DNA from 3 places in the Rhizobium sp. BR 249 genome. Region 3 is predicted to be linked to each of the others. Evidence: predicted binding sites of a transcription regulator. Region 3 holds the regulator's gene; each other region holds the start of a gene.
The links. Region 3 encodes LexA, which represses DNA repair genes until DNA is damaged. Its sites were predicted from a motif close to TGTTCNNNNTGTGTTCNG; they were not measured.
Positions count from the first base shown of each region.

Region 1 (10,137 bases), on a different contig from region 3:
GGCATGGGAATCGCCATCGAATTCGCCGATGGCCGTGTCGGCGCCATGACCACGGAAGGCGGCGCCCCGCCCGCCGGCGGCAAGAAGCGCAGCACAAAACCCGCAGACCCGGCGAAGCAGGGAAGCCTGTTCTAACAATGCGAATCCTGCTGGTGCTTGCCCATCCGTTGCCGGAAAGCTTTGCCGCCTCGGTGGCACGCACGGCTCACGAGACACTGGAAGCTTCCGGCCATGTCGTCGATCTCATCGATCTGTATGCTGAGGATTTCGACCCGCGCCTCACCGAAGCCGAGCGCCGCGGTTACTTCGATACGCCTTACGACACGTCAGCCGTTGCCGATATCGTTGCCCGCCTGAAGGCGGCTGAAGGTCTCGTCCTCGTATTTCCGCAATGGTGGTTCAATTTCCCGGCCATCCTGAAAGGGTTCTTCGACCGCATCTTCGCGCCCGGCGTGGCCTTCACCCATGATGCCGCCGGCGGCCGCATCGTGCCTCAGCTCACCAATATCAGGCTCCTATATGCGCTGACGACGACGGGCTCGCCCTGGTGGCTCGTGCATCTCTATATGGGCGATCCCGTTCGCCGGCTGCTGAAGCGCGGCATTGCCGCTTTCTGCTCGAAGAAGCTCGTCTTCCGCATGCTGAGCCTGCACGACATGGACCGGGCGACGGAGGCCAGGCGCAAGGCGCATATAGAGCGAGTCCGCGAGGCGCTTTCTGTCGTCTGACCTATTCGAAATCGGCCAGGAACTTCTTGAGCAGCCGGTCGAACTCGGCCTTGTCTTCGGCCGTCAGATTGCGCGTCAGCCGCTGCTGGTTGGCGACATGGGCGCCGACCGCCTCTTCGACGGTCGCAAGCCCCTTATCCGTCAGCGCGATCAGCACGCTGCGCCTGTCCTGCGGATTGACGATGCGCTCGACGAAACCCGCCTTTTCCAACTGGTCGATCCGGTTCGTCATCGTGCCGGAGCTGACCATCGTCATCTCCAGAAGCTCGCCCGGCGAAAGCCGGTGCGGCGCGCCGGAGCGGCGAAGCGTGGCCAGCACGTCGAAAGACGAGGTGGAAAGCCCGTGCTTCATGAGCACGGCTTCGACTTCACGGCCGAGATGGGTGCCGAGGCGCTTCAGGCGCCCGAGGATGCCCATCGGCTCGACGTCGAGATCCGGCCGCTCGCGCCGCCATTGCGCCAGAATCCGGTCGACGTGATCTTGCTTCTCTTCACCCATACGACATCGATATCAGCAGATATCTTGACGTCAAGATAAGATACGCTATGTTGAATTTATCTTGATATAGAGATTCTTGAGATGAAGACAAATTCGCGCTATTTCGTCGACGTGTTCGTGACTGCCGTCGCGCCCGCCATCTGGGGCAGCACCTATTTCGTCACGACCTCCTTTCTGCCGCAGGGTTATCCGCTGTCCGTCGCCATGTTGCGCGCTCTGCCGGCGGGTCTGCTTCTGCTGCTCATTGTTCGGAAGTTGCCGACGGGCATCTGGTGGGGCCGCGCCTTCATTCTCGGCGCGCTGAACTTCTCGTTCTTCTGGGCGATGCTCTTCCTCTCGGCCTATCGCCTGCCGGGCGGCGTGGCGGCGACGGTCGGTGCCGTGCAGCCGCTGATCGTCATCGCGCTGTCGCGCCTCTTCCTCGGCAAGCCGATCCGCTTCCTCGCCGTCATCGCCGGCCTGATCGGCATGGCGGGCGTCGCGCTTCTGGTTCTGACGCCGAATGCGGCGCTCGATCCGATCGGCGTCGCCGCCGGTCTCGCCGGCGCCGTCTCCATGGCTTTCGGCACGGTGCTGAGCCGCCATTGGCAGCCGCCCGTTTCCAGCCTGACCTTCACATCATGGCAATTGACCGCGGGCGGCATCCTGCTCGTGCCCGTCGCCTTGCTGCTGGAGCCGGCGCTCCCGGCGCCGACGGCAGCCAATATTCTCGGCATCGCCTGGCTTGGCCTCATCGGCGCGGCCTTTACCTATCTGCTCTGGTTTCGCGGCCTCTCTCGCATCGAGCCTTCGGCCGCGGCTTCGCTCGGCTTCCTGAGCCCGGTCGTCGCGACCCTTCTCGGCTGGCTGGCGCTCGGCCAGAGCCTGACGCCGGCGCAGATTGCCGGCTTCGCCATGGTGCTCGCCAGCGTCTGGCTCAGTCAGCGCGCGATGATGCCGGTCAGGCCCACTCGCCCTGACGCATCACCGCAACCCGCGATCCATCGGGCTTGACGCCGTCGATATCGACCTTGTCGGAGCCGATCATCCAGTCGATATGAATCAGGCTGGAATTGCCGCCCTGCGCCTTGATCTGCTCCTGGCTCAGTTTTGCCCCATCGAGGAAGCACTTCGAATAGCATTGGCCGAGCGCGATGTGGCACGAGGCGTTTTCGTCGAACAGCGTGTTGTAGAAGAGGATGCCGCTCGCCGAGATCGGCGAGGAATGCGGTACGAGCGCCACTTCGCCGAGCCGGCGCGCGCCCTCGTCGGTGTCGAGCACCTTGTTCAGCACCTCTTCGCCGCGCGAGGCCTTGGCCTCGACGATGCGTCCGCCCTCGAAGCGCACCTGGATGTTGTCGATCAGCGTGCCCTGGTGCGAAAGCGGCTTGGTGCTCGAAACATGGCCTTCGACGCGCAGCGCATGCGGCGTGGTGAAGACTTCCTCGGTCGGGATGTTCGGATTGCAGGTGATGCCGTTCTTGGCGGTGGATGCGCCGCCATGCCATTCATGCCCGTCGGCAAGGCCGACCGTCAGGTCCGTGCCCGGTCCCTTGAAATGCAGCGAGGCGAAGCGCTCGCCGTTCAGCCAGGCGGAGCGCTTGGCGAGATTGGCATTGTGTTCGGCCCAGGCGGCGACGGGATCGCTGACATCGACGCGCGAGGCGGCAAAGATCGCCTTGGCGAGCTTGGCGATCGCGATCGGTTCCGGGTCGTCGGGAAAGACAACCTTGGCCCAGGACGGGTTGGGATAGGAGACGATGTTCCAGTTGATGTCGAAATTCGAGATTTTTTCGAGCGCCGGCTTGTAAGCCGTCGACATGGCGCGGTTGGCGCGGCCGACCTTGCCGGCATCCTGCTCGGCAAGCAGCATCGGATTGTCGCCCGAGACCGCAAGACGGGCCGCCCCGTTGGCATAGGCCTTGGCCATGCCCTCGTAGAGCCAATCGGAGGCGCGGTCGAAGCTCTCGTCGCTGCCGTATTGATAGCGCGCCAGCGTCGTTTCCTCGTCGGAATAGAAGGTGCTGACCAGCCCGGCGCCGGCCTGATAGGCGTGTTTGGTGATGAAGCGGACGAGCGGCAGCGCCACGACAGGGGCGGTGATCACCAGGTCCTGACCCTTCTGCAGCTGCAAACCGACCTTGACGGCGACTTCTGCAAGCTTTTCCAGCTTGACGGGATCAACGGTGTTCTGGCTCTGGGGCATGAAAGTCATGGGTGTAACCTGCCTTCTGTCATCGATGCTCGGAGGCTGGAAGACTTAGACCCGTTTGCGGCGAAAATGAAGCGCATCACTACCGAATTGAAGGCGCTCGGACGCATGCCCGGCCGCTTCGCGCGCCTCAAGCAGCGGCCGGTCGCCTGAGCAGGATCGAGTTATGCTTCTCGAGGAACTCCGTCAGCCGCTGCGGATAGTCTTCGCTGACGGCGTCCCTGACGCTTGCCCGCTCGGACAGCGCCTTGCGCCAGCGCTTGACCCGCTCGAGCCCGTCGAAGATGCGGCTGTCGCCGAGCGTATCGAAGAGATCGAAATAGCGGAAGACCGGCGCGAAGACGGCATCGACGAGGCTGAATCGGCTGCCGGCGAAATAGGGGCCGTCCGCCAGTGCATCCTCGATCGTCGCGAATTTGGCGGCGAGCGCCTTACGCTTGGCCTCCAGCTGCGCCGCATCCTGCGCCGTCTCATAACCCCAGAGATCGGACAGCACGGACGAGCCGAACTCCATCCACCCGCGATGGCGGGCACGGGTCAGCGGATCGGCCGGATGCAGGGCGGCACCCGCCTGCGTTTCCTCCAGATATTCGCAGATGACACTGCTTTCGAACAGCACCTCTTCGCGGCCATCGTCTTCTTCTATCCGGAGCAGCGGCACTTTGCCGAGCGGCGAGATCTTCAGGAACCAGTCCGGCTTGTCGGCAAGATCGATGTTGACGCGCTCGAAGGGTACACCCTTTTCGAGAAGCGCGATCGCGGCGCGCTGCACATAGGGGCAGAGGTGATGGCTGATGAGGGTAAGCCTGCTCATGGAAGTCTCCTGGATGTTGCGGAAAAGATCGGCCGTCTCATATTGCATGCAAATGCATCTAATATCGCTTGCGGAGAAATTCAAGATAGATGTAATTGCATTTATGTCTGAGGATATGCACGAACCGAGTGAAGCCGCCGTCTCCGCCTGGACACGCATCATGCGCGCCCGCGAGCGGCTGCTCGGCGCCATCGAAGCCGATTTGAAAGCGGCCGGCATGCCGCCGCTCGCCTGGTACGACGTGCTGTGGGAACTGGCGCGCTCGGAAGAGGGCAGGCTGCGCCCCTATGAGATCGAGGAGCGCACATTGCTGGCGCAGTATAATCTCTCCCGCCTGCTCGACCGGCTGGAAAGAGAAGGTCTGGTCCGCCGCGAGGTCTTCGCAGACGATGGACGCGGCCGCTGGGTGGTGATCACCGATGCCGGCTGCCAGCTTCGCGAGCGCATGTGGGCTATCTATGGCAAAGCGATCGAGACCCATATCGGCAGTCGGCTTGCCGAAAGCGAGGCGAGAGCGATTGCCGGTCTGCTCGACCGCTTCTTATAGGCCCAGGAGGATCAGGCGATCAGCGGCGCGGCGACGGCCTTCAGCGCCTTCAACGCATCCTTCGGATCGAGCCGCACCTGCAGCCCGCGTTGCCCGCCATTGATATAGACGAGCGGCTCTGCAAGGGCCGCCTCCTCGATCGCCGTCGGCACCGTCTTCTTCTGGCCGAAGGGGCTGATGCCGCCGACATGATAACCTGTCAGCCGCTCGGCATCGGCAGGCTTCATCATATTGGCCGACTTGCCGTGAAAGGCGTTTGCGAGCTTCTTCATGCTGACTTCGCGATCCGACGGCACGACGACGCAGACCGGTTTGCCGTCCACCTCCGCCATCAGCGTCTTCAGAACTCGGTGCGGGGCCTCGCCCAAGGCTTCCGCCGCCTGCAGCCCGACGCGCTCGGCGCCGGGGTCGTACTCATAGCTATGGATGGTGAAGGCGATGCCTGCCTGGGAAAGAGCCTGCGTCGCACGGGTGATCTTGGACATTGTCAGCGCTCGAAAGCACCGGCGTAGATGTCCGGCTTGAAGCCGATCAGCAGCTTGCCCTTCGCCTCCAGCACCGGCCGCTTGATCATCGACGGCTGGTCGAGCATCAGCGCGATCGCTTTTTCCCGGGTCAGGTTCTCGCGCTCGGCATCGGGAAGCTTGCGGAAGGTCGTGCCGGCGCGGTTGAGCACCGTATCGAGACCGGCTTCGTCGATCCAGGCTTCGAGATGGCCGCGGTCGATGCCGAGCGCCTTATAATCGTGAAACTCATAGGCGACGTCGTGTTCTTCCAGCCAGCCGCGGGCCTTCTTCATCGTGTCGCAATTCTTGATGCCATAGATGGTGACGGCCATGCCGATCGATCTCCCTGTGATGACAGCGAGATAGCATGCACGATGGCCGGCGCAAACGCCGTGCGGCGTTTTATCCCTTGATCCTTGCCCCACATTCATCCGGGAAGAGACGCTCAATTCTCCAGCGTGCCGGCTTTACGTGAGGCTTTGCTCGGATTGTCGCAGGCGATCTTCATCAGGTCGCCGCGCCGCCGCACCAGCCTGTCGGACGTTCGGGTCAGGATCAGCCCGTCCTGCGGTGCATGCAAGTCGATGCTGCCGCTAGGCTGACCCGGCCGGGTGACGATCGTCGCCAGAAGATCGCCTGCGGCAATCCGCTCGCCGATGCTGCGATGGAAGAGTACGGCTCCGCCTTCGGGTGCGCGGATGATCTCGACATTGTCGAGCGGCACGGCCGGACCGGCAAATGCGGCTGCCGGTGCCATTGCGCCGCTGACGATCCCTCGTGCGCCAAGGAAACGCCAGAGCCCGCCCGCATCCTTTTTCGCCAGTACCGGATCGACATCGCGCTTGCCGCGCAGTTCGACGGTGACGGAGAGTTTGCCTGGCAGCCAGGATCGGCGTTCGCCGGGGATTTGATATTTCCAGGCAAAGCCGACGGCCTCCTCGAAGGCGGAGCTTTCGCCGTCCGAAAGCAGCACGGCCTTCATGTCGAGCGCGGCGGCAAGATCGGCCGCTTCCGGCCAGAAGGCCTCGTCGATATAGGCATATTGCAGGGATTCGTCGTCGCAATGCAGATCGAGGACCAGATCGGCCCCGAGCGCCATATGCAGGAGCTGCCGCTTCAACCTGTCGATAGCCGGATAATCATCGACGTCCTCGACCAGTTCGGCCCGATCGGCAATGGAGATCAGCGGGAAATCACGGTTGAAATTGGTGCGGGAGCCGAGGTCGAAACGGCCCTGCAGCTCGCCGAAATGCGATTGCGCCGCGCCGATCGGATTGGCCTGCGGTACGATGGTGATATCGCCTGCGATCTTACCTTCGCTTTCCGCCTGCCGCAGCCGCTCGCAGAGGAAATGCAGGAGCGCCGTGCCCGGCAATTCGCCGGCATGGAGAGCGGCCTGGATATAGGTCTTCGGCGCTTTCGGATCGCGGCCGGTAAACCGCAGCACCGGCAGCCGCCACTCCGTACCCGGCGTATCGCCTGGGATGATGATCTCTGAAACGTCCATGCTGTCTTGGCTCCCGTCTGTATCTCGAACAGGTTTTCCGAGTTTTATGCGCGGACATTGGAGAAGCGCAAGCTCAGCCAAGCAGCGGCCAGCGATCGATGATGCGGTATTCGGTTTTTCCGAGAAGGCTGTGGATCAGCAGGAATTCATCCGCCGTCCATGAAACCGGCCCGTCGAGGGTCGTCGCCGGCACGGCCTTGCGGTCATAGAGTAGCGTCATATGCGGCGTGAAATTTCGGCTGATATTATGTGGCAATCCCGTGTTGTGCATGCCGACGCCCAGCTGGACATGCAGCCGCGTGAGCGGTTTCAGCCCGCCTTCACAGCAAAGGACGAGCGGGCGCGCCTTGCCCTCCCGCCTGAAGCTCATGATCCTGTCGAAACTGATCGCGATCGGCGCGCTCTCCACCGTGGCGCCCGCCTGGCGCGCCGCGAAAATTACATCCTCCGGCAGGTCCTCATAGTCGCCGACGCCGATAACGCTCACGTGCAGCGTCGAAAGCCGCGGTTCCGCGGAAAGGGAGAAGGTTTTGCCATAGTCACCGGCGATCGAAGCCACCCGCTCCTCGATGCTCGCGGGAGGACGGAGAGCGAAGAACAGCCGGTGTCCGCCGCCGCCCCGCCGCTGAGGCTGGTTTTGGCCATGGCCGAAGTCGAAGGAAATCTGGTTCATGGGCTGTCAGGCCGTCATCACCCGCTTCATCGTTGGAGAGGAACGACGAAGGATATCCCGAGAGGATGGGATATCAAGAACAAAAAAAGAACGATATCTGCAAGAAACGGGTTGAAACAGCGCCCGTCCCATATGATTTTGGTGGTAATCGAAAACGCGGAGGCTGTGTCATGGCCCAAGCAGTGCACCACTATCTCATCTTCGAAACCGCAGGCGGTTTCTGCGGCATCGCCTGGAGCGACGCCGGCATTGTCCGTTTCCAACTGCCGACCAAAACCGCGGAAGCGACCGAGCGGTTGCTGCTGCGCCGTCTGCCGGATGCCGAACCCGGCGCGCCGACGCCCGGCGTGATCGAGACGATCGCCGCCGTGCAGCGTTATTTCCAGGGAGAAGAGACGGATTTTTCCGGCGTCGAGCTCGATCTTGCCGGCCAGGACGCCTTCTTCAAGGATATTTATGCGGCGGCGCGGCGCGTCGGCTGGGGCAGCACGACCACCTATGGCGCGCTGGCGAGAGAACTCGGTGCCGGGCCGGAAGCCGCCCGCGACGTCGGCCAGGCGATGGCGAAGAACCCAGTCGCTCTCATCATCCCCTGTCATCGCGTGCTCGCCGCCGGCGGCAAGATCGGCGGCTTCTCCGCCCCCGGCGGTTCGTCGTCCAAGGCCCGCATGCTGGAGCTCGAAGGCGTCCAGCTCGGCCCGCCGCCTGCTCAACAATCGCTCCTCTTTTAGAAGACGAAACGAGCTTGCCGCCAGCTCAATAGGGGCTGGCGGTCGGCCGGATGATGATCTCGCTGACATCGACGTCATCGGGCTGCGCGAGATGCAGGCACGTCCGGGCGGCCTGCTAAGGATCACCGTTTCCTTGATTGCCGAAAGCTTCCTCTCCGGCACATTGCTGGCCGGCTTCATGGAAGCCTGCCCTGAAATCAAGCTCGCTATCACCGTCACCGACGACGAATTCGATATTGTCGGCAGCCGCTAAAGCTGCGTGCGCTGGTCGATTATATCAGGAGGACTGCCCGTCGTTAGCTGTGCCGCCGATCACCTGATCCCGCCCCGCAGGCTATCGGCAAGCGCGGAAAGAGCATTGGCGATTTGCGCCGCGGTTTCGGGCGGCGGCAGCGGTATCTTCAGGCTCCGCGCGCCTGTGGCCGAATCACGCTCGACCCAGGGGTGCGCCGCTGCATCGGAATCGTTGGCCGCAGTCAGCGCGGCAACGACCTGCACGCCGATCTGGGCCAGCGCTTGCCACGGATCGGAAGCGGCATCGGGCGGCGGCGCTCCGGCGGCTTCGGTTCGTACGGCCGCTTTTGCCGCCGCGGCGGGCTCGGCATCCGCTTGGAGATCGTCCGCGGACACAGCATCGTCAGCGACGGCGAAGTTCGACACTTCCTCGGCCGGCGTCACGGTTTCGCCTTCGCCCATGTTCCCGGTGACGTTCTCCACTTCCTTCATGAAGCGGTTGAGGCGCGAGCCGCCGAGCGAAATCTCACCAAGGCCGCCGTCGAGAATTCCGGCGGACAGAGAGCGCTTGAACGCCAGAACCGAAAGCATGCCCTCTTCGATGGTGCCCTTCGAGACGAAATTGATGACCTGCACCGGTCGCGCCTGGCCTATGCGATGGATGCGGGCGATGCGTTGCTCAAGAATAGCCGGGTTCCACGGCAGATCCATGTTCACGAGCGTCGATGCATTCTGCAGATTGAGCCCCGTGCTGCCGGCATCGGTGGACAGGAAGACGCGGCAGGCCGGGTCGTTGCGAAACTGCTCGAGCAGCGCCGGACGTTTTTCCGACGGAACGCCGCCATGGAGACTGACATAGCCGATTCCGCGCGCTTCGAGGCGGCGGATGACGATATCGTGGGTGCGGGTCCATTGGGAGAATACGACCGCCTTGGCTTCGGGATCGGCGAACAGTTCATCCAGCAGCGCCGCCAGTTCGTCTGCCTTGACGCCGTGGTCGGTCTCCTGGTCCAGGAGATAGGTGCTGTTGCACGACATCCGCATGTTCTGCAGCGCACAGGTCAGCCGGCGTTGATCCTTGTCCGAAAGGAATTTCGTCTTGTGCCAGCGCTGGACGATTCTCGCCACGACATCAGCGTTTTCCTGGTGGCAAAGCATCTGACCTTCGGTCATCGGCACCAGGAAATTTTGGTCGGTTCGGCTCGGCAGTTGCCGCAGCACCTCGGATTTGCGCCGGCGGATCATGATGGGCGCCAGTGTCTGGCCGATCTTTTCCAGCCCCGTATAGCCGATGACGCGTCCGCTTTCGTCCTTGACCTGATGTTCGTGCAGCAGCTTCCAGGTTGGCCCCAAACGGTGCTGATCGACGAACTGGACGATGGAAACCAGCTCTTCCAGCTTGTTCTCCAGGGGCGTTCCGCTCAGAACGATCGCGTAGGCGCTGTCGATGCTTTTCAAGGCGCGCGCCGCAATGGTGTTCCAGTTTTTTACCCGCTGCGCTTCATCGACAATGACCAGATCAGGCGCCCAGGCGGTGATCAGGTCGAGATCGGGTTTGAGCTTTTCGTAGTTCGTGATTTTGCAGAAATCGTCCAGAGCGAAGTCCTTCTGCCGCTCCGCCCGGCCACCGTTGATGACGCGGGCCGCATTCTCGCCGCCTCGGCCCGAAAAACGCGCAATTTCGCTTTGCCACTGGTATTTGAGCGA
Region 1 is NZ_JARWKX010000001.1:276,619-286,755, reverse strand. It holds gene xseA (exodeoxyribonuclease VII large subunit) at 1-135, shown strand, start outside; gene QD408_RS01430 (NAD(P)H-dependent oxidoreductase) at 138-728, shown strand; gene QD408_RS01425 (MarR family winged helix-turn-helix transcriptional regulator) at 730-1,227, opposite strand; gene QD408_RS01420 (EamA family transporter) at 1,309-2,220, shown strand; gene QD408_RS01415 (aminopeptidase) at 2,168-3,421, opposite strand; gene QD408_RS01410 (glutathione S-transferase family protein) at 3,549-4,232, opposite strand; gene QD408_RS01405 (MarR family winged helix-turn-helix transcriptional regulator) at 4,336-4,779, shown strand; gene ybaK (Cys-tRNA(Pro) deacylase) at 4,791-5,264, opposite strand; gene QD408_RS01395 (ArsC family reductase) at 5,267-5,617, opposite strand; gene QD408_RS01390 (succinylglutamate desuccinylase/aspartoacylase family protein) at 5,731-6,792, opposite strand; gene QD408_RS01385 (2'-5' RNA ligase family protein) at 6,866-7,465, opposite strand; gene QD408_RS01380 (methylated-DNA--[protein]-cysteine S-methyltransferase) at 7,636-8,196, shown strand; partial or broken gene QD408_RS01375 (LysR family transcriptional regulator) at 8,279-8,437, shown strand; gene QD408_RS01370 (DEAD/DEAH box helicase) at 8,509-10,137, opposite strand, start outside.
Region 1: QD408_RS01385 (2'-5' RNA ligase family protein) is a predicted target of LexA. The motif match lies at 7,541-7,558, and genes of this name have one in related genera.

Region 2 (10,137 bases), on a different contig from region 3:
ATATGTGCTCTTCCTGCTGCGCGCCGACAACGACGGGGAAGGCGGCACGCTGTCGCTGCTCGCCCTTCTGATGAAGACCGCCAACGGCCATACCGCCTTGCTGATGCTGCTTGGGCTGATGGGCGCCGCCCTCTTCCTCGGCGACGCGATGATCACGCCGGCGCTGTCGGTGCTGTCGGCCGTCGAGGGCCTGAAACTCGTCACGCCGAGCCTTTCGGAATATATCGTGCCGATCTCGGTGGTGATCCTGGCGCTGCTCTTCGTCGTGCAGTCGCGCGGCACCGGCGCCGTCGCAAAGTTCTTCGGTCCGATTACCGCCCTCTGGTTCATCGTCATGGCGGCCGCCGGCATTTCCCATATCTCGGACGATTTCGGCATCCTTGCCGCTTTCAACCCCTATTATGCCGTCAGCTTCCTGCTGCATGAAGGCTTCTACGGTGTTGTCGTGCTTGGCGCCGTCTTCCTGACGGTGACGGGTGCGGAAGCGCTTTATGCCGATCTCGGCCATTTCGGCCGCCGGCCGATCCAGTGGGCCTGGTTCCTGCTGGTCTTCCCGGCGCTGACGCTGAACTATCTCGGGCAGGGTGCCCTCGTTCTCGGCAAGCCGGAAACGATGTCCGATCCCTTCTATCTGATGTATCCGCAATGGGCGTTGCTGCCGGTCGTCATCCTTGCGACCGCCGCGACGATCATCGCCAGCCAGGCGGTCATAACGGGCGCCTTCTCGATGGTGCGCCAGGGCATCAACCTCGGTTTCCTGCCGCGCATGGAAATCCTCTTCACCTCGGAAACCAATACCGGGCAGATCTTCGTGCCTTCCGTCAACGCCGTGCTGTTCATCGGCGTCATCTTCCTGGTCCTGAGTTTCCAGACGTCCGACGCGCTGGCGACCGCCTACGGCATCTCCGTCACCGGCGCCATGGTCGTCACCTCGATCATGGCCTTCGAATTCGTCCGTGCCCGCTGGAACTGGTCGATTCCGGTCGCCATCATCGCGCTCGCGCCGCTGGTCTTGCTCGAGTTGATCTTCCTCGGTGCCAACCTTTTGAAGATCCACGACGGCGGCTATATCCCGATCCTGATCGCCACGGCCTTCACCGTCATCATGTGGACCTGGCGCCGCGGCACGGCGATCCTGATGGAAAAGACCCGCCATACCGACATTCCGCTCGCCTCCTTCGTCAGCTCAATCGAGCGCAAGAGCGAGCATTCCCCGGCCCAGGTTCCGGGCACGGCGATCTTCCTGACCAGCGATCCGGAATCGGCGCCCGCCGCCTTGCTGCACAATCTCAAGCACAACCACGTGCTTCACGACCGCAACGTCATCCTGACGATCCGCACGGTCAACAAGCCGCGCGTGCCGAGCCAGGACCGCTACAAGGTCGAGCAGATTTCCGAGCGTTTCTCCCGCGTCGAGCTGCTCTTCGGCTTCATGGAATCGCAGAACGTCTCGCAGGCCTTGGCGACGCTCCGCAAAACCGGGCTGAAGTTCGACATCATGTCGACCTCCTTTTATCTCGGCCGCCGCAAGCTGGTGCCGGACGCCAAATCGGGCATGCCCTACTGGCAGGACCGGCTCTACATCGCGCTCGCCAACGCCGCCGCCAATCCCTCCGATTACTTCCGCCTGCCGGCCAACCGCGTGGTGGAGCTGGGGTCTCACGTCATTATTTGAGTGTTCCCTTCTCCCCAGCGGGGAGAAGGTGGCCCGAAGGGTCGGATGAGGGGGCCACACGGCACGCCCTTCATTGCCCTTCGCTTGCGCTCAGCGCATCGCTCCTGTCGTCGCTCACCCCCTCATCTGCCTGCCGGCATCTTCTCCCCGCTGGGGAGAAGGGAGTTGCCGTAGCGCCTTCGTCCCCTTTCTCCTGAGCCAGAGTAAGAGATTGGACGAAGTTGCTGTTTGGTCCGACACCACCAGCATCAGAATATCCCAAACCGCGCATGGCCACATTCCGGCACGCTCCGTTAACCAGACATCAAGGTTAATGCGGGATTTATAGGGGAATGTTCCCGCGTCCCATGCCCGGAGTTCGTGTTGCGTCGAAAGAGCTCTTCCCGTAGCAAGCTGCGTCTTCTTCCCGAGAACTGGGTGTCGCCTGTCATCTTCGGGCTCGCCGGTTGGCTGATTTTCCCGAGCGTCGCATCCCATGCCGATCTCGCCGCCATGCTTGCCGGTCTCGACCGGGAAGGGGAGAACTGGCGCATGGTGCTGACCAATTCGCCGGCCGGCTCCATCCATCAGGCCGAATTGGCTTTTGCCGATCCGGCGGTGACGGGTTCGATCTCTTCAGGCGCCGGCATGGTGCTGCCGGATGGCCGCAAGGTTGCTTTTACTGCCAAGGACAAGGGCCACGAGGCGACGCCGGACGAGGATCGCGTCAACCGCGGCACCAAGAAAGGCCGCGTCGTCGCAGTCGAGAAGATGCAGCCGCCGAAGGATTTTTCCGCCGGCTCCATTCTCGAGCGTACGAAGATGCTCTTCACCCCGAGCTTCGATCTCAAGGACAGGTCGGCTTTCGTCAAGCCGAAGATCCAGGGCAAGGAAATCGAGATCGCCACATCCTTCTATAAGAAGCAGCCTGTTGTGACCGATAGGGGCGTGCCGGCGATGCTCGCAAGCCTCGTGACCAGCAGTAAGGCCGATGTGCTCGCCACCGCCTATGCGCCGGCAGCGCCGGACTATTCCCGGCAGTCGCCCTTCGATTCGATCCTGACCGAACGGGACAGTGGCCGCTTCGTGCCGGAGATCGGCCCGCGCGATCACGCCTGGGCGGCAAGCGTGCTGTCGCCGGACGTCTTTTCCGCCCGCGAGCAGCAGTGCCTTGCCTCCGGCATCTATTTCGAGGCTCGCGGCGAATCGGTCAAAGGGCAGGCGGCGGTCGCCCAGGTGATCCTCAACCGTGTTCGCAACCCCGCCTATCCCAAAACGATCTGCGGCGTCGTCTATCAGAACGAGGACTGGCGCAACCGCTGCCAGTTTTCTTTCGCCTGCGACAGCATCAAGGACCGGGTGAATTCGGAATATCACTGGCGGGTCGCCCGCGATGTGGCGATGGCGGTGACGGCAGGCAAGATCTGGCTGCCGCAGGTGGGCTCGGCGACGCACTACCACGCCGTTTACGTTCGCCCGAAATGGGCAAAGACCATGGAAAAGGTCGGCCGCATCGGTCTCCACGTCTTCTATCGCACCTATGGCGGCGGCTGGAGCTGAGAAAAACCGCCTGGCCAAGCCGTTTTTCGGCCGGGAAAAGCGGATTCTTTCAATCGAATTTGCACGTTCGATCGGAAATCGACTTAACATCTTGATTCGACGGAATTATTTTCTGGCTGGACAGAAGCTGTCTACGCCTTGACTATACTAATCCCTAAAACTATGTTGCGCGCGACTTCAGAACGGGCCGGAAGGTTCTCAACCTTCGCGTCCAGAGTCCGAATGACCGGGGTAGCGGGAGTGCGGGCGACGGGCAGGCGAGGAGAGATCCATGGCGGACGACCGCGAGGAAAGTCTTGAAAAGCGCCGTGCGCAACTGGGAGCGGAACTCGCGACCAAGCGTGTCGAGGCAGGAGAGGACAGGGCCAGGGAAGCCAACGCCGAGGAAAGCCGTAAAGGTTATGCCCAGGCGATGAAGCTTTCCAGCGAGTTCATTTCCGCCATCGTCGTCGGTGCCTTGCTTGGCTATGTCCTCGACCGTTTTGTCGGCACGGCGCCTTGGGGTTTGATTGTTCTTCTGCTTCTCGGATTCTGTGCCGGCGTTCTGAACGTGTTGCGTTCTGCGGGAAAGGTGTCTCACCCCCTGGACCGCGAGGACGGCAAGAAATAAGGACCGGTTCCCGGTCCAGTGCAATGATCCCGCGTCCTGCGGGCCAAAAAGAGAGAACCTGCGGTGTCTAACGATCCGACTCATCAGTTCCTGATCCAGAAGATTGTGCCGATCGAAATCGGCGGAATTGATTTCTCGTTCACCAACGCATCCCTCTTCATGGCCGCTTCGGCAGCTGTCGCCGCCGGCTTCCTGTATTTCTCGACCTCGAATCGGGCCATCGTGCCGGGTCGTTCGCAGTCGGTCGCGGAAATGTCCTATGAATTCATCGCCGGCATGCTGAAGGAAGGCGCGGGCAAGCAGGGAATGAAGTTCTTCCCGCTGGTCTTCTCGCTCTTCATGTTCGTCCTGACGGCGAACCTGCTCGGCATGTTCCCCTATTTCTTCACGATCACCAGCCAGATCATCGTCACCTTCGCGCTGGCAATCCTCGTGATCGGCACGGTTCTCGTCTACGGTTTCTATAAGCACGGCTTCCACTTCCTGAATGTCTTCGTGCCCTCGGGCGTGCCGGGCATTCTGCTGCCGCTGGTCGTCGCGATCGAAATCATTTCTTTCCTGTCCCGCCCGATATCGCTCTCCGTTCGTCTCTTCGCAAACATGCTCGCCGGTCACATTACGCTGAAGGTGTTCGCAGGCTTCGTAGTCTCGCTTGGAGCTCTCGGTACAGTCGGCGTCGGCGGAGCCGTTCTTCCCCTCATCATGACCGTCGCCCTGACCGGTCTCGAGTTCCTCGTCGCCTTCCTTCAGGCTTACGTCTTTGCGGTGCTGACTTGCATGTACCTCAACGACGCAATCCACCCGGGCGGGCACTAAGGATAACGACATCGACGTCTCCAGGGCGTCAGTCATTCGCCGCAACAACCATTTCAAAGGAGTTCAACATGGAAGCGGAAGCAGCAAAGTACATCGGTGCAGGCCTGGCTTGCTTTGGTATGGCCGGTACGGCTCTCGGCCTCGGCAACATCTTCGGCAACTACCTGTCCGGCGCACTGCGCAATCCGTCTGCCGCTGACAGCCAGTTCGGCCGTCTGGTATTCGGCTTCGCCGTTACGGAAGCTCTGGGCATCTTCTCGCTGCTCGTTGCTCTCCTCCTCCTCTTCGCCGTCTGATATCGGCGAATAGATGGATCACGGCCTGCTGACCGCAAGCCGTGATCCTTTGCATTTGCAGTCCACCTGGAGGTGAGCATGTTTTTTGTGACCCCGGCTTACGCTGAAGAAGCACCGGCGGCAGCGACCGGCACGGATGCGCATGCCGCTCCGGCCGCAGGCGAGGTCCATACCGAGACCGGCGTTGCCGAAGGCGAACACGCCCGCGGCCCGTTCCCGCCCTTTGATTCGACGACCTACGCATCCCAGCTGCTTTGGCTGGTGATCACGTTCGGCGTCTTCTACCTCCTTATGCAAAAGGTCATCGCGCCGCGCATCGGGGCCATCCTCGATCAGCGCCACACGCGCATCTCCCAGGATCTGGAAGAAGCAGGCCGCCTGAAGGCGGAAGCCGATGCTGCCGTCGAGACCTATGAAGGCGAACTGGCCGCTGCCCGCGCCAAGTCGAATGCGATCGGCGCTGCCGCGCGCGACGCCGCCAAGGCCAAGGCCGACGAGGATCGCCGTACTGTCGAAGCCAGCCTGTCGGAAAAGATCAAGGCTGCCGAAGCCCGTATCGCCGAGATCAAGGCGAAGGCTTTCGCCGACGTCGGCACCATTGCCGAGGAAACGGCGGCTGCCGTCGTCGAACAGCTGATTGGTGGCACCGCCGCCAAGGCAGATGTCGCCGCCGCCGTCGCGGCCGCCAAGAAGGAGGCTTGATCGATGGAATTTCACTTTGACGCGACTTTCTTCGCCTTCGTCGGCCTCGTCCTGTTCCTGGCCCTGGTCGTTTATCTGAAGGTTCCGGGCATGATGGCACGGTCGCTCGACGACCGCGCCGATCAGATTCGCAATGAGTTGGCGGAAGCCAAGCGTCTGCGCGAGGAAGCCCAGCATCTGCTTGCCGAATACCAGCGCAAGCGCAAGGAAGCGGAAGCCGAAGCGGCCCACATCGTTGCCGCCGCCGAGCGCGAAGCCGAAATGCTGACTGCCGAAGCGAAGAAGAAGACGGAAGAATTCGTCGCCAACCGCACGGCGCTTTCCGAGCAGAAGATCAAGCAGGCCGAAGCCGATGCGATGAAGGCGGTCCGTTCCGCCGCAGTCGATCTGGCGATCGCAGCCGCCGAAACGGTGCTTGCCAAGCAGGCGGACGGCAAGGTCCAGTCCGAACTCTTCGGCAACGCCGTCGGCCAGGTCAAGACCCGGCTCAACTGAGCGGTATTGAATGGAATGAAGGAAAGGCCGGGCATGTCCCGGCCTTTTGTCTTTGTGGAAGAGTTTGTCCTTTACTCGGCCGCGTGCGGCGCCTTGATCCGCCGAGCTGCCCCATCCGCCTGCACCGGCACCTTCGGCCCGCATGCGGGGAGAAGGTGCCGGCAGGCGGATGAGGGGCTGATCGCCAATTTAAAGGTGGGATATGCCGATCTTTTCTTGACGACTTATTCCGAGATCAGCTCGTCCATCTCAGGACCGCCCTCGACTTTCCGCAATGGCCTAAAACTCATCCGGTGCAGGGAGCAGGGGCCGTGTTTCTCGATGCCGGCGCGATGCTGCGCGGTGCCGTAGCCCGCATGCGCGGCAAAACCGTAGTCGGGAAACACGGCATGCGCCCGCGCCATCATCCGGTCGCGCGTCACCTTGGCGACGATCGAGGCGGCGGCGATAGAGACCGAGCGGGCGTCGCCCTTGACCACGGCCTGTCCCGGGCAGTCGAGGCCGGGCGGCACGTCGAGCCCATCCGTCAGCACGTAGCTTGCCGGAATGGCGAGGCTGCAGATGGCGCGGCGCATGGCGTCGAGGCTCGCCTTGCGAATGTCCGTCTCATCGATGCGTGTCGAGCTGGAGGAGGCGATGGAGACGGTCGCCGTCGCAAGGATCTGCACGAACAGTTCCTCGCGCCGCTGCGCGGAAAGCTGCTTGGAATCGTTGAGACCTTCAGGGATGCGCTTGGGATCGAGGATGACGGCAGCGGCCACAACAGGCCCGGCCAGCGGCCCGCGGCCTGCCTCGTCGGCTCCGGCGACCGGCCAGTGGCCGGCCTTGCGGGCTTTGAGCTCGAGCTTGAAATCCGGCACGAGCGGGACCGTGTCGAAAAGCAGGGGAGAATCGGGTGGCGTGCGACGTTTCATGCGGCTGAACCTCGCACGCCAACCCGATTTCCCGCAAGTCCCCGGATCAGGGCGGCGGCCGGGGACGGTCCGGCGGATGGTGGCGGTCAGGGCCATCCGCGGGAATTGCGCTCGGGCTCGAAAACAGGGCGGTTTTATCGAGAAGCCGATGCGCAAGCCTGAAAAATCAGAGCAGCGACAATTGTACCCCGCTGCCATCAGGCGGCACGAACAGATCGTCGCGCAACGGCACGCTGCGCCGCGTCAGTTCGAAGCGTCTCGCCGCCATTTCGAAGCGGCGCGCGATCTGCCAGGCATAAGGGCCGGCGCCCTTCATGCGTTTGCCGAATTCGGCATCGTAATCCTTGCCGCCGCGCATCGAACGCACCAGCGACATCACATGCCGGTAACGATCGGGATAATGCTGCAGCAGCCAGTCGCGGAAGAGCGGGCTGACTTCCAGAGGGAGCCTGAGGATGACGTAGCTCGCCTCGGCAGCGCCGGCCGCTTTCGCCGATTCGAGGATGCGCTCCAATTCGTGATCGTTCAGCGCCGGGATGAGCGGGGCGGCCATGACAGCCGTCTGGATACCGGCTTCGGCAAGCGCATGGATCGTCTCCAGGCGCCGCGGCGGCGTGGCGGCGCGCGGCTCCATTGCCCGGGCGAGCTTGCGGTCGAGCGTCGTCACCGAGATGCCGACGCGCACCAGGTTCTTAGCCGCCATCTCCTGTAGAATGTCGAGGTCGCGCAGGATCATTGCCGATTTGGTGACGATCGACACCGGATGGTTCGCCTTGTTCAGGACTTCGAGGATGCCGCGCATGATGCGCCATTCTTTCTCGATCGGCTGATAGGGGTCGGTATTGGTGCCGATCGCGATCACCCGCACCTTGTAGCCCGGCTTGGCGAGTTCCCGCTCCAGCAGCTTTGCCGCATCCGGCTTGGCAAAGAGCTTCGTCTCGAAGTCGAGCCCCGCGGAGAGCCCCATATAGGCGTGGGTCGGCCGGGCGAAGCAATAGATGCAGCCGTGCTCGCAGCCGCGATAGGGATTGATCGAGCGATCGAAGGAAATATCGGGCGATTCATTGCGGGTGATGGCCGTGCGGGGTTTTTCGACCTGCACGTCCGTCTTGAAAGGAGGCAGTTCTTCCAGCGTCTGCCAGCCGTCGTCGAAGGTCTCCCGCTGCAGCGCCTCGAACCGCCCTGTCGGGTTCAAGCCCGCGCCACGGCCGCGCCGGCGATCGACCTCGATCCTGAGGCCGGAGGAAACGATCATCGCATCGGCAATATCTGCCGTATTGGCAGGCGCGAATGCGGCCTGCCCTGCCAGGGACTGCTCTCTCATCGGATTCTCCCGCGGCGGAAGAGCCATTGCCTCCGCCCGTTTTGATGATTAAATTCCTATCGTCAAAACGAGAACAATGCAAGAACAAAATGCGGAAAAGGGTGCTGGAAAAAAATTGTGCGGCGCATTATGAATAGTCGATGTTGACTGTTGTTCTCGAATGCCAGGATCAGGAATCCGAACTGGCGCAGACTTTATCGGTGCTCGTGGCAGGCGCGGTGGAAGGGCTCGTCAGCGATGTGATCGTGCTCGACCATGGTTCGCGCGACGGCACTTCACGGGTGGCGGATGCGGCCGGTTGCCGTTTCCATTCACAATGGGATATCAAGGACATCGTTCGCTCGGCCCGCGGTGAATGGCTGCTCTTCGTCGAGCCGGGGGCAAGGCCGCAGGCCGGCTGGATCGATGAGATCGCCGAGTATGTGGCGCTGAACAAGACGCCGGCCCGCTTTACCGCCTCACGTGGTTATCGACGCCCGTTCTTCCAGCGCGTCGCGCGCGCCCGGCCGCCACTGGAACTTGGTTTATTGATGCCGAAGAACCATGCGCTCGCCGCCGCCAGAAGCGGCATGCCACTTGCCGACTTCGTCAAGGGTCAGAAGCCGCGCAAGCTCGTGAGCGAATTGATTCCTTCCTGGGTCGCCCGCGCAGCGCGATAGACGTCGCGTAAAGATGGCGCCCAATACGATTTCGCGCTATAATTTCGCCATGGCGCCGCCGAAGCGCCTCGCTTCGTAACGGATGGCCATGGAATGCCGGTGGACGGCAGAACAGGTCAGCGGAAATCTCCTCTTCTGCCGGGGTCCCGGCGAAAGGAGGTGCGTCGTGGTACGCGGTATGATTTACGGCCTGCTGGCCGTCATAGTGCCGATATCGATGATCGCGCATCCGCATCCGGCAGCATCGCAGACGATGCTCAGTTGCGCAGGCCGATCCGATGTCGTCAGTTTCCTCGACAGGAATTTTGCTGAAAAACTGACAGCGGTCGGGCTGGTCAACCAGAACGCCGTTCTCGAGGTCTATGCCGCCGAAAGCGGTACCTGGACGCTCGTCGTAACGGATGTTCACGGCATAAGCTGCATTCTGCTGTCGGGTGACAGCTGGGAAACGATGCCCACCTTGCCGGGCCTTGCAACATAGAGCCTTCTATTTCGCCGCGCCGCGTTTCAGGTGTTCATCCAGGCGCGGCATGATCTCGACGAAATTGCACGGCATGTTGCGATAGTCGAGCTGAGCTTTCAGGATGCCGTCCCAGGCATCGCGGCAGGCGCCGGGCGAACCCGGCAGCGCGAAGATGAAGGTGGAGTTGGCAACACCCGCCGTCGCCCGCGACTGGATCGTCGCCGTGCCGATCTTCTCATAGGAGATGCGGTGGAAGACGGCCGAAAAACCGTCCATGCGCTTTTCGAACAGCGGCTCCAGCGCCTCGGGCGTCACGTCGCGGCCGGTAAAGCCGGTGCCTCCCGTGGTGATGACGACGTCGATCTCGTCACGCTCGGTCCAGGCGTTGACCTTTGCGGCGATCTTTTCCCGGTCGTCAGGCACGATCGCCCGGTCGACAAGCCTATGGCCCGCCTCGGCGATTCGCGCTGCCAGCGTATCACCCGACTTGTCGGTCTCCGGCGTGCGCGTATCCGAGACGGTGAGAACCGCGATGCCGACCGCGATAAAGGGCCGCTTTTCGTCCAGACCTGCCATCACGCGCCTCCCGGGATCGTTTCCGTCGCCTGGAAATACCAGTCGGGCCGCTCGCTGTGAAGACCCGC
Region 2 is NZ_JARWKX010000007.1:162,186-172,322, reverse strand. It holds gene QD408_RS09300 (potassium transporter Kup) at 1-1,675, shown strand, start outside; gene QD408_RS09295 (cell wall hydrolase) at 2,039-3,214, shown strand; gene QD408_RS09290 (AtpZ/AtpI family protein) at 3,486-3,824, shown strand; gene QD408_RS09285 (F0F1 ATP synthase subunit A) at 3,888-4,640, shown strand; gene QD408_RS09280 (F0F1 ATP synthase subunit C) at 4,709-4,936, shown strand; gene QD408_RS09275 (F0F1 ATP synthase subunit B) at 5,015-5,638, shown strand; gene QD408_RS09270 (F0F1 ATP synthase subunit B) at 5,642-6,133, shown strand; gene QD408_RS09265 (ribonuclease HII) at 6,358-7,047, opposite strand; gene QD408_RS09260 (PA0069 family radical SAM protein) at 7,214-8,371, opposite strand; gene QD408_RS09255 (glycosyltransferase family A protein) at 8,512-9,030, shown strand; gene QD408_RS09250 (hypothetical protein) at 9,197-9,511, shown strand; gene moaB (molybdenum cofactor biosynthesis protein B) at 9,518-10,069, opposite strand; gene QD408_RS09240 (4-(cytidine 5'-diphospho)-2-C-methyl-D-erythritol kinase) at 10,069-10,137, opposite strand, start outside.
Region 2: QD408_RS09260 (PA0069 family radical SAM protein) is a predicted target of LexA. The motif match lies at 8,441-8,458, and genes of this name have one in related genera.

Region 3 (10,137 bases):
ATCGTTGCGCTGAAGGACGAGAGCGACCGGCGCTGGGAAGGCTATGACCACGCGGTCGTCGGCATCGGCGATTTCGCCGCCCTCGACGGCCTCTTCAACCGCTACGGCGTCAGCCGCGTCGTCATGTCCGGCAGCGTGCGCCGCCGGCCGGAGTGGCGTGAGGTGCGGCCGACCCTGCGCATCCTGATGAAGGTTCCGGCCGCCATCCGCACATTGCTGTCTGGCGGTGATGATACGGTTCTGCAGATGGTGATCCGGTTGATCGAGGGAAACGGCCGGCGCGTCGTCGGTGCCCATGAGATCGCTCCTGATCTTCTTGCTTCCATCGGCCCCCTTGGCGCGGTGGCGCCCAGTGAGGAAGATCGCCGCGATATCGCCCGCGCTGCCGAAGCCGCCGAAACGCTCGGCCGGCTCGATATCGGGCAGGGCGCCGTCAGCATCGGCGGGCGCGTCGTTGCCCTGGAGGGGCTTGAGGGCACGGATGAGATGCTGGAACGTGTCGCGGGTCTCAGAGCCGCCGGGCGCATCTCTCCGCGCCGCCGCGGCGGGCTCGTCAAGCTTTGCAAGCCCCAGCAGGATATTCGCGCCGATCTGCCGGCGATCGGCGTTTCGACGGTCTTGAATGCTGGCAAAGCCGGTCTTGCAGGCATCGCCGTCGAGGCCGGGCGGTCGCTGGTGCTCGATCGCGCCGCCGTCATCAAGGCTGCCGATGAGGCCGGGCTTTTCGTCTGCGGCATCGATCGCGGCCTGCCGGCATGGGGGCTCGAATGAGTGGCGTGCCGCTGAAGATCGCCGTCATCGCCGGCGAGGTCTCGGGTGATCTGCTCGGCGCCGATCTCATCGCCGCGCTCAAGCGCATTCATGCCGGACCGGTGGAGCTCGTCGGCGTCGGCGGCGAGGGGCTGCAGGCCGAAGGCTTGAAATCCCTGTTTGATTTTTCCGAGCTGTCGATCATGGGCATCACCCAGGTGCTGAGCCGGCTGCCGAGGCTGTTCACCCTGATCCGCAGGACGACGGCTGATATCATCGAGGCCAGGCCGGATATCCTGCTCATTATCGACAGCCCGGATTTCACCCATCGCGTGGCCAAGCGCGTGCGTACCGCGCTGCCCGATCTGCCTGTCGTCAACTATGTCTGTCCAAGCGTCTGGGCCTGGAAGGAATATCGCGCGACGCGCATGCTTGGCTATGTCGATCACGTGCTCGCCGTTCTGCCCTTCGAGCCGGCAGTGATGCGTGCGCTCGGCGGACCGGCAACGACCTATGTCGGGCATCGCCTGACTGCCGAGCCTGCGTTGCTTGAGACCCGTCGCCTGCGCGCCGGCAGGCAGCCCGGCAATGGCCCGATCCTTCTTCTTCCCGGCTCGCGTTCCTCCGAGATCAAGAAACTCCTGCCTTACTTCGAGGCCGCAACGAACGAGCTTGTCGCCCGCAACGGCTCTATGCGCTTTATTCTGCCGACCGTGCCACACAGGCAGGCGCTCGTTCGCGAAATGACGGCGGGATGGGCGGTGCAGCCGGAGATCGTTGTCGGCGCGGGAGCGAAATGGAAGGCCTTCGCGGAAGCCGATGCAGCCATGGCGGCGTCCGGAACGGTCATTCTCGAATTGGCGCTTGCCGATGTTCCCGTCGTCTCGGCCTATAAGGTCGACTGGATCATGCGGATGCTGACGTCGAGCATCAAGACCTGGACCGGCGCGTTGCCGAATCTGATCGCCGACTACCCGGTCGTGCCGGAATATCTGAACGATGTCGTTCGCGGCGCAAGCCTTGCACGCTGGATGGAAAGGTTGTCAGCCGACACCTATCAGCTCAAGGCGATGAAGGAAGGCTACGAGCTCATCTGGCAGCGAATGCAGACGGAAAGACCGCCAGGAGAGCACGCGGCTAAGATATTGCTCGATGTTCTCGCAAATAAAAAACCCGGCCATTTCTGACCGGGTTTTCTTTTTGTCTTGTTGCAGCTTTTAGCGCTTCGAAACCGGGATGTAGTCGCGCTTCGGTTCGCCGACATAGAGCTGGCGCGGACGGCCGATGCGCTGTTCCGGATCTTCGATCATCTCGTTCCACTGCGCGATCCAGCCGACGGTGCGGGCGAGCGCGAAGAGCACGGTGAACATGGTCGTGGGGAAGCCCAGCGCCTTCAGCGTGATGCCGGAGTAGAAGTCGATGTTCGGATAGAGCTTCTTTTCGATGAAATATTCGTCGGTGAGCGCGATGCGCTCCAGCTCCATCGCCACTTCGAGCAACGGATCGTCCTTGATGCCGAGTTCGCCGAGCACTTCATGCGTCGTCTTCTGCATGATCTTGGCGCGCGGATCGTAGTTCTTGTAGACGCGGTGACCGAAGCCCATCAGACGGAACGGGTCGTTCTTGTCCTTGGCGCGGGCGATATATTCCGGAATGTGATCGACCGTGCCGATTTCCGTCAACATGTTGAGCGCTGCTTCGTTGGCGCCGCCGTGAGCGGGACCCCAGAGGCAGGCGATGCCGGCAGCGATGCAGGCGAACGGGTTGGCGCCCGACGAACCGGCGAGGCGGACGGTCGAGGTCGAAGCGTTCTGCTCGTGGTCGGCATGCAGGATGAAGATACGGTCCATGGCGCGCGACAGAACCGGATTGACGACATATTCTTCGCACGGAACGGCAAAGCACATGCGCAGGAAGTTCGACGCATAGTCGAGGTCGTTCTTCGGGTAAACGAAGGGCTGGCCGATATGGTATTTGTAGGCCATGGCGGCAAGCGTCGGCATCTTGGCGATCATGCGCAGGCTGGCGACCATGCGTTGGTGCGGATCGGTGATGTCTGTGGAGTCATGATAGAAGGCCGACAGTGCGCCGACGCAGCCGCACATGACGGCCATCGGATGCGCATCGCGGCGGAAGCCGGTGAAGAAGCGGCTCATCTGCTCATGCACCATGGTGTGGTGCGTGACGCGATAATCGAAATCCTTCTTCTGCGCGGCCGTCGGCAGTTCGCCGTAGAGAAGCAGGTAGCAGACTTCCAGGAAGTCGCCGTGTTCGGCGAGCTGCTCGATCGGATAGCCGCGGTGCAGCAGGACACCTTCGTCGCCGTCGATGTAGGTGATCTTCGATTCACAGGATGCGGTCGAGGTGAAACCCGGATCGTACGTGAAGGAGGCGGTGTTCTTGTAGAGTGCACCGATATCGATGACGCTGGGGCCGATCGTGCCGCTTTTAACGGCCAGGTCGACTGATTTGTCACCGATTTTTATTGTAGCGCTTTGATCCGTCATGCTGATCCTCCGAAATGTCGGTAGCGCCATAAAAGCGCCATAGGGGTTAAGCGTCCTCATCGATAGCTATATGATCGCGAAGCTAATGCCAAGTTACCGTGATGGCATTTTGTGCATTGCGGCATCACCTTTTAGGCACTGCAGCGATGAGCGGCGTGCATAGCGGAAGCCGATGATTCGACTGGTCTTTTGGTGTTCGCGATTTTCCCTCGTATTTCAATCGATTATCCTTGCAGGATTTGATGGGAGGCTGCATTCTGGCTGCCTTGGCGGGTGGTTTTCGGGCGGTGCATGCAGGGGTTGAGGACAGTCGAATTGCGGCCGGAAACAGGCGCTGGAGCCGCCGATGCCTCGGGTTTTGCGCCATCTGCGGTGCGGCCGGCAAGGACGCAGTCGGCGACGCCATTGCGCCATCGGCTGCCGGGCGCGGCTCGACGAGCGTTGCGTGCCGGCCTCCGCATGTTGGGCGAAGAGGCGGACCACGGAGGACTACTGCTGTTCTCACCGGTCTTCCTCGGCTCGGGAGCCGCCTTCTGGTTTCTCGCGGCATCGGATTTTCCGATTGTTACGTCGCTGATCTGCCTGTCGGTGCTGATGGTCGCCATCCCCGTCATCGGCAGCGGCAGGACGGTCTTGCGGGCAACGCTGCTGGCGCTCGCACTTGTGGTCTGCGGCATGCTTTCGGCGCAGTTCGAGACCTGGCGAGCCTCGACCGTAATTCTTGATTCCGCCGTGACGACGACGATAACCGGCCGTGTCGAGCGGCGTGAGGGCGACGATCGCGGGCGATGGCGCTACATTCTTGCCGTCACCGCCACCGAGGCGCCAACGCTGAAACGGCCGCCGGAGCGTGTCACGGCGATCGCCCGCGGAGCGGACGCTTCTTTCGAGATCGGCGACATCATTACCGGCAGGGCGCGGCTGACGCCGCCGGCAGGGCCGGCGCTTCCCGAACTCAACGATTTCTCCTTCGGCGCCTATTTCGACGGCATCGGCGCAAACGGCTACTTCTATGGTGCACCCGACAAGGTCGATGTGCAGGCGGGGCCGCAGGCCGCGGCATCGACATCGGAAGCGCTGCTCGAATGGCTCTACCGGCTGCGCAGTGGCATCGGTGATCGCATAAGATCGGTCCTGCCCGGCGACACCGGTGCGTTTGCGGCCGCCCTCGTGACCGACGAGCGGCGCGCCATCTCGAATGAGACGACGGAGGCGCTGCGCCAGTCCGGACTTGCCCATATCATCGCCATATCGGGTCTCAACATGGCGTTGTCTGCCGGCATCTTCTTCGTCGGCTTTCGAATGCTGCTCAGCCTCTTTCCCGGTATCGCCCAGGCCTATCCAACGAAGAAGATCGCCGCCGGCGGCGCGCTGCTCGCCGTTACCGCCTATTTTCTGATCTCCGGCTTCGCCGTCTCGGCCGAACGCGCCTTCATCATGATGGCCGTCATGCTGATCGCCGTCTTCTTCGACCGGCCGTCGATCAGCCTGCGCAATGTCGCGCTGTCCGCGCTGGTCATCATTGCCATCTCACCGTCCGAGGTATTGGGTCCGAGCTTCCAGATGTCCTTTGCCGCGACGCTGGCGCTGGTATCGGGTTATCAGCTCTGGAAGGATCGGCGCGTCCGTGAAAATGCCTTTCTGAAACTGCCGATCGTTCGGCCCTTCGTTGCGGTCGGAGGCTTCTTTGCCGGCGTCTTCCTAACTTCGTTGATCGGCGGCTTTTCGACCGCGCTCTTTTCGATCGAGCATTTTCATCGCCTGACGGCTTACGGCTTGCCGGCAAACCTCGCGACGATACCCATCATCTCCTTCATCGTCATGCCCGCCGGCCTGTTGGCAATGCTGCTCATGCCTTTCGGTCTGGACGCACTGCCCTGGAAGGTGGTCGGATTTGGCCTCGACCTGGTGATCGCGGTCGCAAAGACGGTTTCCGGCTGGGGTGGCGGCATCGGGATCGGCCGTTTGCCCGGCTGGTACTTCGCTGTTGCCGTTGCCGGCTTCCTGCTCATGACGCTCTTGCGCACGCGCCTGCGCCGTATCGGCACCGCCGTCATGACGGCTTCGACGCTCGTTTTGCTTGTTCTTCCATCCGCCCACTCGCCGGACCTTGTCATTTCGGAGGATGGCGGTCTTGTCGGGATCGTTGAGGCCGCAGCCATGGCCTCCACTCGCGAAAGGCCGCCGAATTTCATTTTCGATCAGTGGCAGAGAGCGCTGGTCCTGCCGACCCATCATTCGCCGAAGATGCTGGATGGCCCCGCTATCCCCGAGGCAGACGATCGGCGTCTGCAGCTTTCCCCGGATCAGCGGGAGGAAGCGAGGAGCGCGATGCAGGCGGCCGCGGCAAACGGCGAGGCCAACCGCTTTTCCTGCGTTAAGAAGGCCTGGTGCATATCGCGGCTGGCAAATGGAAAAGTCGTAACCGTCATCGACAACGCCGCCTATCTCGGCCCGGCCTGCGATGTGGGCAATATCGTCGTGACGCCGGTGCGGCTGCGGTTCGACCGCTGCCGTTCACGCGCGACGCTCTTCACTGGCGAGACGCTGCGCCGGACCGGTTCCGTCGAGTTGCGCTTTACGGATGACGGTCCGCAGACCGTCACCGCATTCAGCACGCTGTCGCGGCCGTGGATGCGCCATCGCGCTTATGATTGGCGCAGCGGGAGTTTTGCCGAATCCAGCCCGCCCGGTGTCAATGATAGCGGCGAATGAGGCCGACGAGCTTGCCCTGAACCTTGACGCGATCCGGCCCGAAGATACGGGTTTCGTAAGCCGGGTTGGCCGCTTCGAGCGCGATGGAAGCGCCTTTGCGGCGGAAGCGTTTGAGCGTCGCTTCCTCGTCGTCGACGAGGGCCACGACGATGTCGCCAGGGCTGGCGGTGCTCCCATTGCGAATGATCACGGTGTCGCCATCGAAGATACCGGCGTCGATCATCGAATCGCCTTTGACCTCCAGCGCATAGTGTTCACCATTGCCGAGCATATCGGCCGGAACCACGATGTCGTGGGTGTTGTTCTGGATCGCCGAGATCGGAACGCCGGCGGCGATGCGGCCCATGACGGGCACGGAGACCGAGTTGCCGTTGTCGGCGACGGGCTTTGCAGGAGCGGGAGCGGCGACCGGCTGGGGCTTGCCGAGGCTGCCTTCGATGACGCTCGGCGAAAAACCGCGCCGGGGCTGGATGCTGGGGCTGTAGGCCTCCGGAAGCTTGATCACTTCGAGGGCGCGGGCGCGGTTCGGTAGGCGGCGAATGAAGCCACGCTCCTCGAGCGCCGTGATCAAGCGGTGAATGCCGGATTTCGAGGCGAGATCCAAGGCATCCTTCATCTCGTCGAAAGACGGTGGAACGCCGGATTCCTTCATGCGCTCATGAATGAAAAGGAGTAGCTCCTGTTGTTTGCGCGTGAGCATCGACGTCAGACCCCGTGATTGAAACAAATCCAGAACAGACACTATATGTTCCATATGTGTTCCGCAAGTAGCTAAATTTCCGTAAAACTTCCCATCAACTCGTTGCGATTTTTATTTTCATTTGCGGGATTTGGCAGGCAAGTCTTGAATTGAGAGTGCGCTGTCGCACATCTCTTGCCATTTCAGGGAGAGGAACCGATGAACGAGCATGCCAAGCCGCACCCGCTGGATCATGTCGTGCTGCCGGTCGTCAATATCGATCTTGCGCGCGAGAGGCTCGGCAAGCTCGGTTTCACCGTTGCCGCCGATGCGCGCCATCCCTTTGGAACGGAAAATGCCTGCGTCTTCTTCGCCGACAAAACCTATCTGGAGCCGCTCGGCGTTGCGAGCGTCGAGGAGAGCGAGGCATCGGCGCGGAAAGGCAATGTCTTCACCGCCCGCAACCAGGCTTTCCGCTTCCGCTGCGGCGAGGAGGGGCTTTCGGCAATCGTCTTCGCCACCGAGAATTCCACCCTCGATCATAAGAAGTTCGCCACCAGGGGATCGAGCGCCGGCGAGATGTTGGAGTTCAGCCGGCCGATGAAGATGCCGGATGGTTCGGAGAGCGTCGGCAGCTTCAAATTGGCCTTTGCGGGCGATCTGCGCGCGCCCGATCTCTTCCTGTTCACCTGTCAGCGCATCAACCCGCTGCCGGCCGATCGTGGTGCGCTGGAGAAACATGCCAATGGCGTCACGGGAATTGCCGAGGTGGCGCTTTCAGCCCCGGAACCAGCGGCCTTCGGCGCCTTCGTCAGCCTTGCCGCGGCGCAATCGGCAGTCGAGAAAACCGGTTTCGGCGTCAATATCGCGGCATCGAATGCGAGAATCAGCCTGATGACGCCGGAAGGGCTTGAGGCCTATTTCGAGATCGCCGTCTCATCCGCCGAGCGCGGCCTGCGGGGCCGGGCAATCCTCTTCAATGTCGCCGATCTTGCCGTGACAGAAGCGCATTTGGCTGCTAACGGGGTGACCTACACGCGCAAGAACAATCGCATTCTGGTGAAGCCCGCGCCCGGTCAGGGCACGCTCTTCGCCTTCGAGGAACCACGATGAGCTCCAATACCAATTCCGAAGTCAAGGTTGGCGAAGGCAACGGCCAGGTCACCTTTTCCAATACCGGCCGCCTGTCCTTGATCGCCGGCCCCTGCCAGATGGAGAGCCGGGATCATGCTTTCATGATGGCCGGCGCGCTGAAGGAGCTTTGCGCAAAGCTCGGCATCGGCCTCATCTACAAGAGCTCCTTCGACAAGGCGAACCGCACGTCGCTTTCGGCAGAACGCGGCATCGGGCTTGAGAAGGGCATGGAGATCTTTGCCGACCTGAAGAAGGAATTCGGTTTTCCGGTCCTGACCGACGTCCATACCGCCGAGCAATGCGACGAGGTCGCAAAGGTGGTCGATGTTCTGCAGATCCCGGCCTTCCTCTGCCGCCAGACCGACCTTCTCATCGCCGCCGCCAAGACCGGCCGCGCCGTCAACGTCAAGAAGGGCCAGTTCCTTGCGCCCTGGGATATGAAGAACGTCCTGAAGAAGCTCAATGCCAGCGGCAATCCGAACGTGCTGCTGTGCGAGCGCGGCGCTTCCTTCGGCTACAATACGCTGGTCTCCGACATGCGCTCGCTGCCGATCATGGCAGCGATGGGTGCGCCTGTGATTTTCGACGCGACCCATTCCGTGGCGCAGCCGGGCGGGCAGGGCGAATCCTCCGGCGGTCAACGGGAGTTCGTCGAAACGCTGGCGCGCGCCGCAGTCGCCACCGGCATTGCTGGCGTCTTCCTCGAAACCCATCAGGACCCGGACAATGCGCCTTCCGACGGCCCGAACATGGTCTATCTCAAGGATATGCCGCGGCTTCTCGAAAAGCTGCTGGCCTTCGACGCGGTCGCCAAGGGCTGACAGTCAAAAGCCTGACACGAACGTGCTGTAGCGACGACTGGATATGGACATGGAAGGGATCGCAAAGTGCCATTGTAATTTGCGCACCTTCGATTAAGACGGTTTCGAACCCCTATCACCCACCCGAGCAGGAAGAACCCATGACTGCAATCACCGATATCATTGCCCGCGAGATTCTCGATAGCCGTGGCAACCCCACCGTCGAAGTCGATGTCTATCTCGAAGACGGCAGCATGGGCCGCGCGGCTGTACCCTCGGGCGCTTCGACCGGCGCGCATGAGGCGGTCGAGCTGCGCGACGGCGGCAAGCGCTACCTCGGCAAGGGCGTCCAGAAGGCGGTCGAGGCCGCCAACACCGAGATCTTCGACGCGATCGGCGGCATCGACGCCGAAAATCAGATCCAGATCGACAACATCATGATCGAGCTCGACGGCACGCCGAACAAGTCGCGCCTCGGCGCCAACGCCATTCTCGGCGTCTCGCTTGCAGTCGCCAAGGCCGCCGCTCAGGCTTCCGGCCTGCCGCTCTACCGTTACGTCGGCGGCGCTTCCGCAAGCCTGCTGCCGGTGCCGATGATGAACATCATCAACGGCGGCGCCCATGCCGACAATCCGATCGACTTCCAGGAGTTCATGATCCTGCCGGTCGGCGCCGATACGATCGCCGAAGCCGTGCGCATGGGCTCGGAAGTCTTCCACACGCTCCGCAAGGAACTCGCGGCACAGGGCCACAACACCAATGTCGGCGATGAAGGCGGTTTCGCACCGGGCCTGAAGAGCGCTTCCGAAGCCCTCGATTTCATCATGAAGTCGGTCGAGAAAGCCGGCTACAGGCCGGGCGAGGACATCTACCTCGGCCTCGATTGCGCCTCGACGGAATTCTTCAAGGACGGCAAATACGTTCTCGAAGGTGAAGGCCGCACGCTCGAGCCCGGCGCCATGGCCGAATACCTGGCCGAACTCGCCGCCAAGTACCCGATCATCTCGATCGAAGACGGCATGGCCGAAGACGACTGGGACGGCTGGAAGACGCTGACCGACCTGATCGGCAAGAAGACCCAGCTGGTCGGCGACGATCTCTTCGTCACCAACTCCGCCCGTCTTCGCGACGGCATCCGCATGGGCGTCGCCAACTCGATCCTCGTCAAGGTCAACCAGATCGGCTCGCTGACGGAAACGCTCGACGCGGTCAATACGGCGCACAAGGCTGCCTACACCGCCGTCATGTCGCATCGCTCCGGCGAAACGGAAGATTCGACCATTGCCGATCTCGCGGTCGCCACCAACTGCGGCCAGATCAAGACCGGCTCGCTGTCGCGTTCCGACCGTCTTGCCAAGTACAATCAGCTGATCCGCATCGAAGAAGGCCTCGGCCCCCAGGCCCAGTATGCCGGCCGCTCGATCATCCGCGGCTGATCGGAACTGATTTTTAACGGCTTGACCCGCGCCCTTTTCCGGGCGCGGGTTTTTTGTTGCCTGCTTTTTAGAGTCAACGAACGGTTAATCTCTGCGCGCTAGATTGAACGAATTGG
Region 3 is NZ_JARWKX010000022.1:34,860-44,996, reverse strand. It holds gene QD408_RS20055 (LpxI family protein) at 1-771, shown strand, start outside; gene lpxB (lipid-A-disaccharide synthase) at 768-1,937, shown strand; gene gltA (citrate synthase) at 1,968-3,257, opposite strand; gene QD408_RS20040 (ComEC/Rec2 family competence protein) at 3,549-5,972, shown strand; gene lexA (transcriptional repressor LexA) at 5,953-6,672, opposite strand; gene QD408_RS20030 (VOC family protein) at 6,871-7,764, shown strand; gene kdsA (3-deoxy-8-phosphooctulonate synthase) at 7,761-8,606, shown strand; gene eno (phosphopyruvate hydratase) at 8,747-10,021, shown strand.